DNA from 3 places in the Chryseobacterium sp. CFS15 genome. Region 3 is predicted to be linked to each of the others. Evidence: riboswitches for the same ligand, from Rfam matches in the RefSeq annotation. Region 3 holds a riboswitch; each other region holds the start of a gene.
The links. A riboswitch is a leader RNA that binds a small molecule or an ion and turns the genes downstream of it on or off. The one in region 3 is predicted to bind thiamine pyrophosphate.

Region 1 (4,492 bases), on a different contig from region 3:
GCTTCAAAAACATATTCCTGCGCTAATTCAACTGACTTAGACAACTCTTCACCTCTTGCTATAAAAGCAGCAATTGCCGAAGAAAGCGTACAGCCGGAACCGTGAGTATTTTTGGTGTTAAATTTTTCAGTTTCAAAAGTTAATTGCTCGCCATTTTCTTCAAAAAATAACGAAGTGACGGTAGGTAATTCCTGATGTCCGCCTTTGAGAAGGATATTTTTGCAGCCTGATCTTAAAATCTTTTCGCCCGCAATCTGCATATCTTCTAAGGTTTTCACCTCCATTTGTGCCAATATCGAAGCCTCATCCATATTTGGGGTAATAATTTCTGCAATGGGAAATAATTTTTCAACGATGGTTTGAATGGTTTCTTCTTCAATCAATTGATGTCCGCTTGTGGCAACCATAACAGGGTCAAATACAATTGGAATTTTTGGATATCTAGCTAGAGTATTTACGATGGTTTCAACCAATTGAGAATTATGCACCATTCCAATTTTAATGGCATCCGGGAAAATGTCGTCGAGTACAGCTTCTATTTGATCTGCAACAGCCTCCATTGAAACGGGATATATTTTTCTTACGCCCATTGTATTTTGAACCGGAAGTGCGGTAAGCACAGATGTTGCATAACATCCCAAAGCTGAAAATGTTTTGATATCTGCCTGTATGCCTGCGCCGCCACTGCCATCAAAACCGGCAATCGTAAGAACGGTAGGATAAGAATATTTTTTCATTTCAATATTTTATTTTTAATTTCGAAAGCTGCTTTTTCAGGATTTTCGGCACTGCAAATTGCAGATACAACAGCTAATGCATCTGCTCCTGCTTTTATAATGGAGGCCGCGTTTGAAGAATTGATATTGCCGATGGCAACGAGTGGCTTGTCTGTAAGAGATCTTATTTTTGATAAACCTTCCAATCCCCATTCAGTCACGGTGTCTTTTTTGGTGTCGGTATTAAATATTGGACTGATGCCAAGATAATCTGACAATTCTGTATTTACATTTTCAAGTTGGCTTAAATATTCAATAGAATATCCAATTATTTTATCTTTAAAAAACAATTCATTTCTTAGGCTTGACGGAGATTTATCGTTATTCCCGACATGAATTCCTGCCGAACCAATTTTTTCAGCAACCTCAAAATTGTCATTAATAATGAGTGGAATATTATATTTATAGGTAATCTCTTTTAATGTGAATGCTTTCCGAAGAAAATCTTCTGTTGAGGTATTTTTTTCACGAAGCTGAATAATATCAACGCCACCCAAAATTGATTTTTCTGCAACTTCAAGAAAATCTTTCCCCAAACAATCTTTCTCAGAAATAACCAAATACAGCTGATAAGGAAATGAAGGTTTTAAGATCATTGCTTTATCATTTTTAGATGAGCCGAAAATTCTTCTTCTGTAATATTGTAAAGTTTATCAATGATGTTGAGCTGTAAACTTCCGGGACCGGCACTTTGTTGAGCTGCTATTTCTCCTGCGATACCCAATAAACTCATTGCTGCAATAACAGCTTCTGTTTTGTTTTCAATAACTCCGATAAAAGAACCAATCAATGCAGTTGCTGTGCAGCCTAATCCGGTAACTTTGGTCATCATTGGATCGCCGTTTTTTAAATGGATTTCTTGATTTTCACTAATGATAATATCGGTTTCACCTGAAATACAAACTGTCGATTTGTGATTTTTGACCAATATTTTGGCAGCTTCTACAGCTTCATTACTTTTGGCAGTGCTGTCGACTCCTTTTGTGATCGTTTTACTGGTTTTTGAAAGGGCAATAATTTCAGAAGCATTTCCTCTGATCACTGTTGGATTTAAAGAAAGAATCTTGCTTAAAACCGAATCACGATAAGATGTTGCTCCGGCTCCTACAGGATCTAAAATCCAAGGTTTGTGTAATTCATTCGCTTTTTTTGCTGCCAAAAGCATTGCTTCTTCCCAATATTCATCAAGTGTACCAATATTAATGACCAATGAATTTGAAATGTTTACCATTTCTTCTACTTCAGATTTTGCATGAGCCATTATAGGTGATGCGCCAATCGCCAGAAGTGCATTAGCAGTGTTGTTCATCACAACATAATTGGTGATACTATGAACGAGGGGAGAATTGTTTCGTACGTGAAGGATGCTGTTCCAAAGATTGTTTTCCATTCTAATATTTTTATCAATAAAAGCTTTAGGATAAAATCCGGAACAACAGTCATCATTTAGAATATGACATATTGCTTTTCCCTACGTCGGTGTAAGCCGTATCAGGTTCAAAGGGACTCTCTCAATTCTTTTCAGAATACCCCTAAAGCGCAAGACAAAAGTATTGAAAAATATTGATTTTGAATGAAAACATTGTCTATATTGTCAAAATAACGCAGCTATTTCAAATTTTTCACTCTAAATAAAACACTCTGAAACAGATGCTTCAGAGTGTTTTTATTTAAAGTATAGTTGTTAAAATATTATGCAGTTAGCTTTTCAATTTTTACAAGAACATCATCGATGTCAAACGGTTTAGAAATAAATTCATCAGCGTTGCATGCATTGATTACATTTTCAGCTTTTGCATGAGCACTGATAATCATTACCGGAATTTTTGAAGTAGCTTCATCTTCTTTTATTTGATTGCAAAGATCGGTACCCGAACCATCAGGTAATCTTACATCCAATATAAAAACATCCGGAACAACCGATTGATCTCTATTGTTGAAGGCATCAACAGTAGCAAATGAACGGACGTCATAATTTTCGAATGACAGGAGCAATTGTAATGCATCTCTGATGCCTGTCTCATCTTCTACGATAAAAATTGTTTTCATACATCTTGCTTGGCAAAAACAAAGCCAACATTGAGATCTTGCTAAAATAATTTATCATAATATAGAATGAAAATTCAAAGTTTATGAAGATGAAATTGGTGAGCATACGCTTAAGATATTTCTTTATTTGAGTAATTGTTTTTAATTTTTTCTATTCCTGAATTTTTTTTAATTAAATAATGTTGTTGATAATGAGTGGTTTGTGTGTATTTCTATACGATGAGATTTGGGCAGGTAACAGCAGGATAGCTGAAATTTTCGATAAGTATACTTTTATAAAAATAAAAATATGAGAAATATCATGTCTTTCAGATTTAACTTTTCTCATGCTTTAATTTAAATGAAAGTATAAAAGTAATAATTATTAATCACCAGCCACAAAATGAAGAAATCTATAATAACTCTTGGTATTTTACTAAGTACCACAAGTTTTATCTTCGCACAGGAAAAAGAAACCACAGGTAAGGCCTCGGATAGTACAAAATCCAATAATAAAACGAAGGATATTGAGGAAGTAGTCGTTATCGCTTACGGTACACAAAAAAAAGGAGAGGTCACCGGATCTGTCGGAAAGGTGAGTACGGCGAGTTTCAAAGATCGTCCTATTGCACGAGTTGATCAGGCATTAACGGGTCAGATTGCGGGTGTTAAAACCCGTGCTACTTCAGGAAAACCGGGAGAACCCTTAGAAATTCGAGTGCGTGGTTCAGCTTCTATCTCAGCAAGCAATTCTCCTCTTTATGTAGTTGATGGAATGGTAGTAGATGACATGGCCAATGTTTCTCCAGATGATGTGCAATCGATTGAAGTACTAAAGGATGCTGCATCAACGGCAATGTACGGATCGAGAGGCTCTAATGGGATCGTGATTGTAACGACTAAAAAAGGAGTTTCAGGTAAGCCATCATTCTCATTTTCTCAGTATTATGGTGTTCAAACCATCGAGAAAAAGCTTGACATCATGAACAGCGCAGAATGGATTGACTATGCAACCGAGTCTATTAATAAAAGATGGGTTGCTTTATCTCCAGGGAATTCAGCTTCTGACAGCTATGCAGTGAGAGCAAATTATTTTAATCTGGCAAATACTACTGATTATAATCTGGCAAATATCACCTATATGGTCGATCCAAGATGGGGAACCAATCAGGTAGCAAATATCGACTGGCAGGATGCGTTTTACCGCCCGGCCGCCATTCAGAATTATCAGTTATCGGTGAGAGGGGGAAGCCAGAATGTAAAATATGCAATCTCGGCTGCGTATTTTGATCAGGAAGGTATGGCGCTTAATACAGGTTTTAATAGATTTAATTTAAGTGCAGTTATTGATGTAAATATTTCTGATAAATGGAAGGCCGGAATTACTTTACGCCCAAGTTATTCTCAAAGTTACGGAGCTGCGGTAGACGGGAAAGATAATGAAGCACACAAAATGCTTTCTATGGTTCCAGTAGCAGAATTATCAGCCGGTCTTTATACCAATTTCTGGAAAAATACAAGATACAGATGGGCGGGTTCTACAGTAAGCCCGATTGGAACTTTAGAAAACACAACCAATGATACCAATGAATTCAGGTTATTGTCTAGCATGTACATGTCTTATGATATTTTACCGGGATTAAATTTTAAAATTTCAGGAGGTGCTACTAATAATTATAACATCAATA
Region 2 (4,492 bases), on a different contig from region 3:
TTGGGATAAAAACAGAATCGCAGAATTATATTCTGATAACCATTTACAAAAAAAGAAATATGCACCTGCAGTATCAAAACTCTGGATCAATGCCGGTATCATTTATATCATAAGTCTTCTTACCCTATGTTGTACAAGTCCAAAAACAGACTTGATATCAGAAACCATTGCTATATTGGTATACTTCATTTTAGGAGCTACACTACTCTACACCAATTTTTCTTTCTGGAAAAATTCAAGCAAGGTAAGTTCATCACACAAGCTACAGTAGAAGAATCTCTCTACATCTGCTGATAATAAATCTATAAATTATTCTCTATGAAATTTTTGTTTTTGCGTCTTATCGTAATTTTTTCGATCGTCTATCCCGTCCAAAGTAGAGCCTGCTCCGCATTTTTACTCGCAGGTAAAAATCATAATGTTGTCGGCTTCAACGAAAACTGGAAAACAATGCCGGGGATGATCGTGATCAACAAACGTGATGTTCTTAAAAGGAACATTAGCTGGCAGAACTTGACAACTGATCAACTTCAGCCTCATAAACAATGGATATCAAAATTCGGATCTGTCACCTTCAATCTTTTGGGATATGATTTTCCTTGCTACGGGGTTAATGAAAAAGGTCTTTTTTTGGTCGAATTATATCTGGAAGAAACAACCAAAGTTTACAATCCAAAGCAGCCCAATATGTTCTGGGCACAATGGATCCAGTATCAACTGGACAATTACAAATCGGTCAATGAAGTTGTGGCCCATCTGAATGATGGACCAAACATCGACTGGTGGCCTAATGCAGCCGGAAGTCATTTTTTTCTGACCGATGCCAAAGGAAACTCTGCCACGATTGCTCTATTGAATGGTAAGTATACAGTCCTTACCAACAAGGAAATGCCGATGCCCTTACTTTGCAACAATCAATATCATAAGGATCTGGCTGCTGCTAAAAAGTTTGATTTTCTGGGTGGAAATGAAAAGTTTGATTTTGATCAAAATAAGAACTGGGAAGACCGGTATAACCGTGCATATTATATGCTGAAGAATTATAAGTACGATGTTAGACCTATAGACTATGCCTGGAGTATCTTGAACGCCATACATCCAGGTGAATGGCAGACGGTCATTGACACGAAAAAGATGAATCTTTATTTTAGGTCTGACTTGAAGAAAGAGGTGAAGACAATTTACATCGGCAAGTTGGATTTTTCTAAAAACGCATCAATAAAATATTTAGATATCCACACTGATGAAACGGGAACCGTTAACGACAAATTCCAAATTCTTACAGCAGCAAAAAACAATACTTATGTTGAAAAAGGATTTCCAATTGGCTACGACAATAAAGAATTCGGAAATTCCGCTAGTTTCGAAAAACTCAAAAAAAACATTGTATCGTTTTTTGAAAACATTTTGCCATGATTTAGATGTTTTTAGAAAAAACAGCCAATTAATATTTGACTAAATTATTTTTACGATGAAATCAGTACTTCAGAATAAGTGGATGTCCCTCGTTTTGCTTGCAGTAGTTTGTCTGGTGATCTACAATCCACTGACTAGATTTCCGTACACGTTCTGTGTTATCATTATATTTGTTTTGATTATCATATATCTTCAGAATGGAAATCTAAAAATGCTAAATTTTAAGAATCTCAATTTTCATGATCTAAAAGTAATTATAGCCTCCTATGTGATTTTAGAACTGGGTTTGGATTTTATTGTACAGCCATTGGTCACTTGGCTATGTAATGAACCGGCTGATTATTCTGCCTTTAAGCACATTGAAGGCGATGCGTCCCAGTATTTTAAATGGTTGTACAGAATGTGGATCAGTGCCGCAATAGGAGAGGAATTGTTGTTCAGGGCATTTGCTTTTGCTCAGCTGAGAAATGTTTTCGGAGATAAAAAGGTCATCGTATTCGTTCTCTCAACATTACTCTTTTGTTTACCACACATGTATCAAGGAATAGCTGGATTAATAATGACCTTTGTATTTGGGATTGCATTTGCACTGTTGTATATTAAGTATCAAAATATTTGGATCAATATAATCGTCCATGGATTGATCGATACAGTCTTTCTAAGTTTGAGTTATTTCGGATATATTGAATTTTATGAATTTATTTGGTAAATCATCTGGTAACCTTATAGCTAATTTTAACTCTCATATTTCTATCTGAAAGTTAAATATAGTAGAAATGATCAATATATTTGGCTTCTATTTTTATAAGAAGTAAGAAAACCCTTATGAAAATGAAGCCATTATGTACTGCAAATATTCATTTGTAAGATTGCAATTTAAAAAAAAGCCAGTGAGATCATTTTTCTACGGGCTCCTATAACAATAAATTTATTAGAAAAAATGATAAAAATTAATCCTTTAATATCAGGCGAAATTATTATAGCATTTTGATAATTTTTCAATACTTTTGCTTCACGCTTTAGGGGTATTCTAAATAGAATTGAGACAGTCCCTTTGAACCTGATACGGCTTACACCGACGTAGGGAAAAGCAATAAGTCATTATTCTGATAATGACTGTTGTTCCGGATTTTATCCTAAAGCTTCTATTTACAAACAAATATTAGAATGGAAAATAATCTCTGGCAACACATCCTTCACGTAAGAAATACTTCTCCCCTAGTTCATAATATCACCAATTATGTTGTGATGAACAATATGGCCAACGCTCTTTTGGCCGTTGGCGCATCGCCCATAATGGCTCATGCCAAACCAGAGGTGCTATACATGGTCAAGATCTCAAATGCTATGGTAATCAACATAGGTACACTGGATGAGTACTGGGAAGAAGCAATGCTTCTTGCCGCTAAAAATGCTACCCTATTGCAAAAGCCCTGGATATTAGATCCTGTAGGAGCTGGCGCTACTGCTTATCGTGATACAGTTCTGAGTACGCTTTTAAAATACCATCCAACAGCAATTCGTGGAAATGCTTCGGAGATCATCGCCCTTGCAGATGCAAATGCCAGTATTACAAAAGGAGTAGACAGTACAGCTCAAAGCACAGAAGCTTTGGAAGCAGCAAAGACCATGGTTCAAAATTGTAATTCAGTGGTCTGTATCTCCGGTGAGACCGACATTATCGTCAGTCAAACATTAAAATATCTTAAATATGCAGAAACTGCCATCGTAGTAGAAAATATACTGCACGAATCTTATTTTAAAGACTTCGGCTTAAATGAAAAAGGGGAAATACAGCCTGCGTGTCATTATATTCACTTTCGTAAGAGCACAGCTGCTATGGATTCTGTAGAGATTGCAATGGCATCAGTGCTGCCCTGCTTTTGGATCTACAAAAAAGTGGGAGATCATATTTACAATCATCTTCAATCTGAAAACAATCCCTACCAAAGGTGGATTGACACTTACGGTGGTGAAGAATTTGCAGATGCCGTAGAACAGGCGATCAATCTCTGTGATGAGGTTGCATCAGAAGCTACTGCCGCTGTTAGAGAAAAAATGACAGAAGCATTTATCACCTCCTCAAGAATGGAATATCATTTTCTGGGAAGCTGCATATGATCTTAAAAAATGGGCTTAATGGATCAGGTAAAAGCGGTTATATTTGATATGGACGGTGTACTGATCGATTCTGAAAAATTCTGGAAACAGGCAGAATCAGAAGTTTTCACGTCTTTAGACGAATTTACAGCATTGACTCAATCAATGACAACTAAAGAAGTAACCCGGTTTTGGTATGAAAGATTTCCTTGGTCAGGTCTCACTCTTCAGGCTGTAGAGGAACAAGTTGTACAAAGGGTCATGGAACTGATCAAAACTGAAAATTGTGAGATGAAAGGTATTAAAGCATTCATAGAATCCTTGCATAAATCAGGATTGAAGATAGGTTTGGCGACAAATTCTCCGGCCATCATCATTCCGGTGGTTCTAAATAAGTTAGGGCTCGACCACTACTTTGATGCTGTGACATCTGCAGATGATGTTCCGAAAGGAAAACCTGATCCGGAAATTTATCTTCTGACAGCAAATAAACTTCGGATAAATCCATCTGAATGTATTGTCATTGAGGATTCTTGTTTTAAAACCATGTTCAATATTCTTGATTTTTTCTAATAATTCATTCATAAATTCTTTATCACTGCGGTCTATGGAAATAAACTCAATATAAGTTTTCCAAAATCCGCAAAATTATTATTCTCATTTTTAAAACTTCCGTGACCGATCATCCTGACCGCTACAACCTTGTGCTTGCCATATTCATCGCCAAATAAGTAATATTACCACTGTACTACCCTTTGCACAGACATACATAAGCCGTATGCAAGATATTGATTAATATATTTATAGAATCTGCTGCCAAAAACGGACATGGTTCGATAGCAATAGCGATATACTCTTCTGCATAACAGTCACTTTGTTTTAGCTATGATAAACAGATACCACATCATCTTATTTTAGTTAATATATCAAAAATTTAATGTTCAATGGTTTATTATTTGATTCTTTATCAACTTTT
Region 3 (4,492 bases):
ATGCAAAATTGCTTGAAGAATTGGGCTGTTTTGGAGTTGTTCTTGAGAAAATTCCAGCAGATTTGGCTAAAAGAGTGACGGAAAGCATTTCGATTCCAACAATCGGGATTGGAGCCGGAGCTCATTGTGACGGACAGGTTTTGGTGTATCATGATATGGTGGGAATGAATAAAGGTTTCTCTCCAAAATTCTTAAGAAGATACCTCGATTTATATACAGAAATAACAGGAGCAGTTTCTCAATACGTGAAAGACGTGAAAAATGCTGATTTCCCTAACCAAAATGAAAGCTATTAATGAAAAGTAATTTACAGGCAACACAAGGAATTTTATCAATTTTAGCAATCATTTGTTTAGCAGCGGGTTGGTTTAAAATTTTCCCGGATAATATTAACTATCTTCTTTCGGCAAGATTATTTTATATTTTAATTGGAATTAGTTTTATCGTGCAGGGAAGAATGTTGATGCACACAAAATTTATGTATCCTATGTACGCTGCGGCAGGTTTGTGTATCATCGGCGCATTTTTACCAATCGATTCAAGTCTTAACATCATAAAAACGATTGGTCTTTTAGGCGGAGTTGTTATTTCTTTTGTAAGCAGATCACAGAATCGTTAAGGTATTATGGAAGAGCAGATTGTTTTTGAGGATAATCATCTTTTAGTTATCAATAAAAAAGTAGGGCAGCTCGTTCAGGGCGATAAAACCGGCGACGAACCTTTACTTGATTCTATTAAAGATTTCATCAAAAAAAGAGATAATAAACCCGGAAATGTTTTTCTGGGTTTGGTACATCGTATTGATCGCCCAACTTCTGGTTTGGTCATTTATGCTAAAACTTCAAAAGCGCTTTCAAGATTAACTCAAATGGTGAAAAACCGTGAAATTAAGAAAACGTATTGGGCGGTTGTTGCTAAAGAAATGATTCCTCAAACGCAAAGATTGGTTCATTATCTTCAGAAAAACGAGAAAAATAATAAAGCGATCGTCTTTACGAAAGTGACCGAAGGGGCAAAAGAAGCAATTCTTACTTATAATGTAATTAAAGCGTTAGATAATTATCTGCTTTTGGAAATTGATTTGGAAACCGGTAGGCATCATCAAATCAGGGCACAGTTATCAAAAACCGGAGTTCCGATTAAAGGTGATTTAAAATACGGTGCGCCCCGTTCAAATCCCGATGGCGGAATAAATCTTCACGCCAGAAAACTTCAGTTTATACATCCTGTTACAAAAGAGGAGGTGACAATTGTTGCTCCCGTTCCGCAGAATGACGCAATTTGGAGAGCATGTGAAGAATAAATATTAAATATAGAAATAAGTAAAAAAATGGAAACTGGAGATCATCTTGTTTCCATTTTTTTTGTATTGAAATTATCTTAAGTATGGGCTTGCAGAATATTTCATTTCAACTTCTAAAAAACTTATAAGCCTCGAATGCACGAATATTATTACGTTAAAGATGAAAAACATTCGTGTCTTCGTGGCAAAAATATTTTCAAGCACTTAAAGCTTCCAAGCTTAATCTTCTAAACTCCCATCTCTTTCAAAAAATTTTGTCCATTTTAAAAAAATGTCTAACTTCGCTCCCAACTTTAGGGGTGTCTGTTGACAAAACAGGCTGAGACTTTACCCTTTGAACCTGATTTCTAGATCATACTAGCGTAGGAAAAAGTGAGATGACTTTGCTGTACATTCTATTGTACAATGATGGGCATTCCTAAAGTATATTTAAAAATTTAGGAATGGAGCTCACAATCAATCACACACTAAGAAATTTTGATGTACTTCCCAAAACGCTGGAAGCACTTATCGCTATGGAATTACCTGAAAAGAAAAAAGGTATTGCCGTAGCGCTCAACAATCGTATTATTCCGCAGTCATTCTGGGCGGAAACTATTCTCAACAACCAAGATTCAATTTTAATTATCACTGCTACTCAAGGCGGTTAAAAAATATTTTTATGGCTCATAAAATCACACGTTCGCCGTTTCCGAACTCAAAAAAAATCTATGTTGAAGGGAAAATTCACCCAATCAATGTAGCGATGCGTGAAATACAACTAAGTCCGACAAAATTAACCAACGGAAATTTAGAAGAAAATCTTCCTGTCACCATTTACGATACTTCAGGACCTTACACCGATGAAAATTCTGAAATTAATATCGAAAAAGGACTTCCAAGAATTAGAGAACAATGGATTTTGGATAGAAATGACGTCGAAGTTTTAGACGGAATTACCTCAGAATACGGAAAAGCCCGTCTTGCCAATTCAAAATTAGATGAACTGCGTTTTTCGTATAACCATCAGCCAAAAGTTTCCAGAGAAGGAAAAGAGGTTACCCAATTGTATTATGCAAGACAGGGGATTATCACTGCTGAAATGGAATATATTGCCATTAGAGAAAATCAAAGAATCGAGCAATTAGATTCTGTTTCAAAAGAGATGGCTTTTCAACATCCGGGAAATAGTTTTGGAGCAAGAACTCCGAAAAGAAAGATAACTCCCGAATTTGTAAGAGACGAAATTGCAGCCGGAAGAGCAATTATTCCAAATAACATCAATCATCCCGAAAGCGAGCCGATGATTATTGGGCGAAATTTTTTAGTTAAAATTAATGCAAACATCGGAAACAGTGCTGTTTCATCAAGCATTGAAGAGGAAGTTGAAAAAGCAGTTTGGGCTTGCAGATGGGGAGCAGATACGATTATGGATCTGTCAACCGGAAAAAACATTCACGAAACCAGAGAATGGATCATCCGAAATAGTCCGGTTCCGATCGGTACCGTTCCGATTTATCAGGCATTGGAAAAAGTAAAAGGTGTTGCAGAAGATTTAACATGGGAAATTTTTAAAGATACCTTGATCGAACAGGCAGAACAGGGAGTTTCATATTTCACGATTCATGCCGGAGTTTTGTTGAGATATATTCATTTGACCGCAAAACGTGTGACAGGAATTGTTTCCAGAGGTGGTTCTATCATGGCAAAATGGTGTTTGTTCCATCATAAAGAAAACTTTTTATATACTCATTTTGAAGAGATTTGCGAGATCATGAAAAAATATGATGTTGCTTTTTCTTTAGGAGACGGTCTTCGCCCGGGTTCAATTGCTGATGCAAATGATGAGGCACAGTTTGCCGAATTGGAAACTTTAGGTGAGCTGACAAAAATTGCTTGGAAGCACAATGTTCAGGTGATGATTGAAGGTCCGGGACACGTTCCGATGCATATGATCAAAGAAAATATGGATAAGCAATTGGAGATATGTGATGAAGCACCGTTTTACACATTAGGCCCTTTAACTACGGATATTGCACCGGGATACGATCACATTACTTCCGGAATTGGTGCAGCGATGATTGGCTGGTTTGGTTGCGCGATGTTGTGTTATGTGACCCCGAAAGAACACTTGGGACTTCCAAATAAAGAAGATGTAAAAGTTGGAGTTATCACTTACAAGTTGGCTGCTCATGCTGCAGATTTGGCGAAAGGTCATCCTGGTTCGCAATACAGAGACAATGCTTTGAGTAAAGCAAGATTTGAATTCAGATGGGAAGATCAGTTCAATCTTTCTCTTGATCCGGATACGGCGAGATCTTATCATGATGAAACACTTCCTGCGGACGGCGCGAAGATTGCGCACTTCTGTTCGATGTGCGGACCGAAATTCTGTTCAATGAAAATTACGCAGGAAATTCGTGAATCTGCAGAAAAAGGAATGTTTGATAAATCTCAGGAATTCATCGAAAAAGGGAAAGAAATTTATATATGATTATCGTAATCACTCCCGAAGATAAAGTTCAAAATGAAACTGAGATCATCAATCAATTATTTCAGGAAGGTTTGGATTTGCTTCATATCAGAAAGCCTTTTATTAACCAAAATGAAATGACGGATTTTATTCAAAAGATAGATTCAAAATTTCAGTCTCAATTGGTTTTATACAGTCATTATGATTTAGCAGAAAACTTTAATATCTCAAGATTTCATTTCAGGGAAATTGACAGGCAAAATAGTTTATTTCAATCTTTCACAGATAAAATAATTTCAACGTCTGTTCATGATATTGAAAGTTTTAATCACTTGAATAAAGAATGGGAATATGCATTTATTAGTCCGGTTTTTCCGAGTATTTCTAAAAAAGGATATGGTGAAAATTCGAATATTTTGAATGATATTAAAAAACGAGATAATCCAAATGTGAAACTGATTGCTTTGGGAGGAATTAATGAAAATAATATCAATGAAGTTTTTGAAAGTGAAATAGATGGAGTGGCTTTGTTAGGAGCAATTTGGGAAAGTGATGAACCTTTAGGTGTTTTCAAAAAATGCAGACAGAATGTAATTTATTAAGATTTATTCAAATTTAAAAATGGAAAAACTACAATATATTTCTCAAGGCTTTACAATAGCCGAACAGGAAATAAATATAAGAAAAGCCTTAGACAACGGCATAAAATGGATTCAGGTTCGCTGGAAGAATGCTCC

Region 1: it holds a riboswitch for thiamine pyrophosphate, as region 3 does, so the genes downstream of both, thiM (hydroxyethylthiazole kinase) here and thiS (sulfur carrier protein ThiS) in region 3, are expected to answer to the same signal.
Region 2: it holds a riboswitch for thiamine pyrophosphate, as region 3 does, so the genes downstream of both, thiM (hydroxyethylthiazole kinase) here and thiS (sulfur carrier protein ThiS) in region 3, are expected to answer to the same signal.

The regions. Positions count from the first base shown of each region.
Region 1 covers NZ_JAVHYL010000002.1:209,400-213,891, forward strand. Annotated here, with positions in the region: gene thiD (bifunctional hydroxymethylpyrimidine kinase/phosphomethylpyrimidine kinase) at 1-737, opposite strand, end outside; gene thiE (thiamine phosphate synthase) at 734-1,372, opposite strand; gene thiM (hydroxyethylthiazole kinase) at 1,369-2,166, opposite strand; TPP riboswitch at 2,228-2,320, opposite strand; gene OH814_RS03705 (response regulator) at 2,469-2,825, opposite strand; gene OH814_RS03710 (TonB-dependent receptor) at 3,208-4,492, shown strand, end outside.
Region 2 covers NZ_JAVHYL010000001.1:38,589-43,080, reverse strand. Annotated here, with positions in the region: gene OH814_RS00195 (DoxX family protein) at 1-271, shown strand, start outside; gene OH814_RS00190 (linear amide C-N hydrolase) at 319-1,416, shown strand; gene OH814_RS00185 (CPBP family intramembrane glutamic endopeptidase) at 1,472-2,125, shown strand; TPP riboswitch at 2,428-2,520, shown strand; gene thiM (hydroxyethylthiazole kinase) at 2,584-3,537, shown strand; gene OH814_RS00175 (HAD-IA family hydrolase) at 3,556-4,089, shown strand.
Region 3 covers NZ_JAVHYL010000007.1:112,655-117,146, reverse strand. Annotated here, with positions in the region: gene panB (3-methyl-2-oxobutanoate hydroxymethyltransferase) at 1-296, shown strand, start outside; gene OH814_RS12660 (hypothetical protein) at 296-619, shown strand; gene OH814_RS12655 (RNA pseudouridine synthase) at 623-1,303, shown strand; TPP riboswitch at 1,589-1,689, shown strand; gene thiS (sulfur carrier protein ThiS) at 1,747-1,953, shown strand; gene thiC (phosphomethylpyrimidine synthase ThiC) at 1,965-3,776, shown strand; gene OH814_RS12640 (thiamine phosphate synthase) at 3,773-4,357, shown strand; gene thiE (thiamine phosphate synthase) at 4,377-4,492, shown strand, end outside.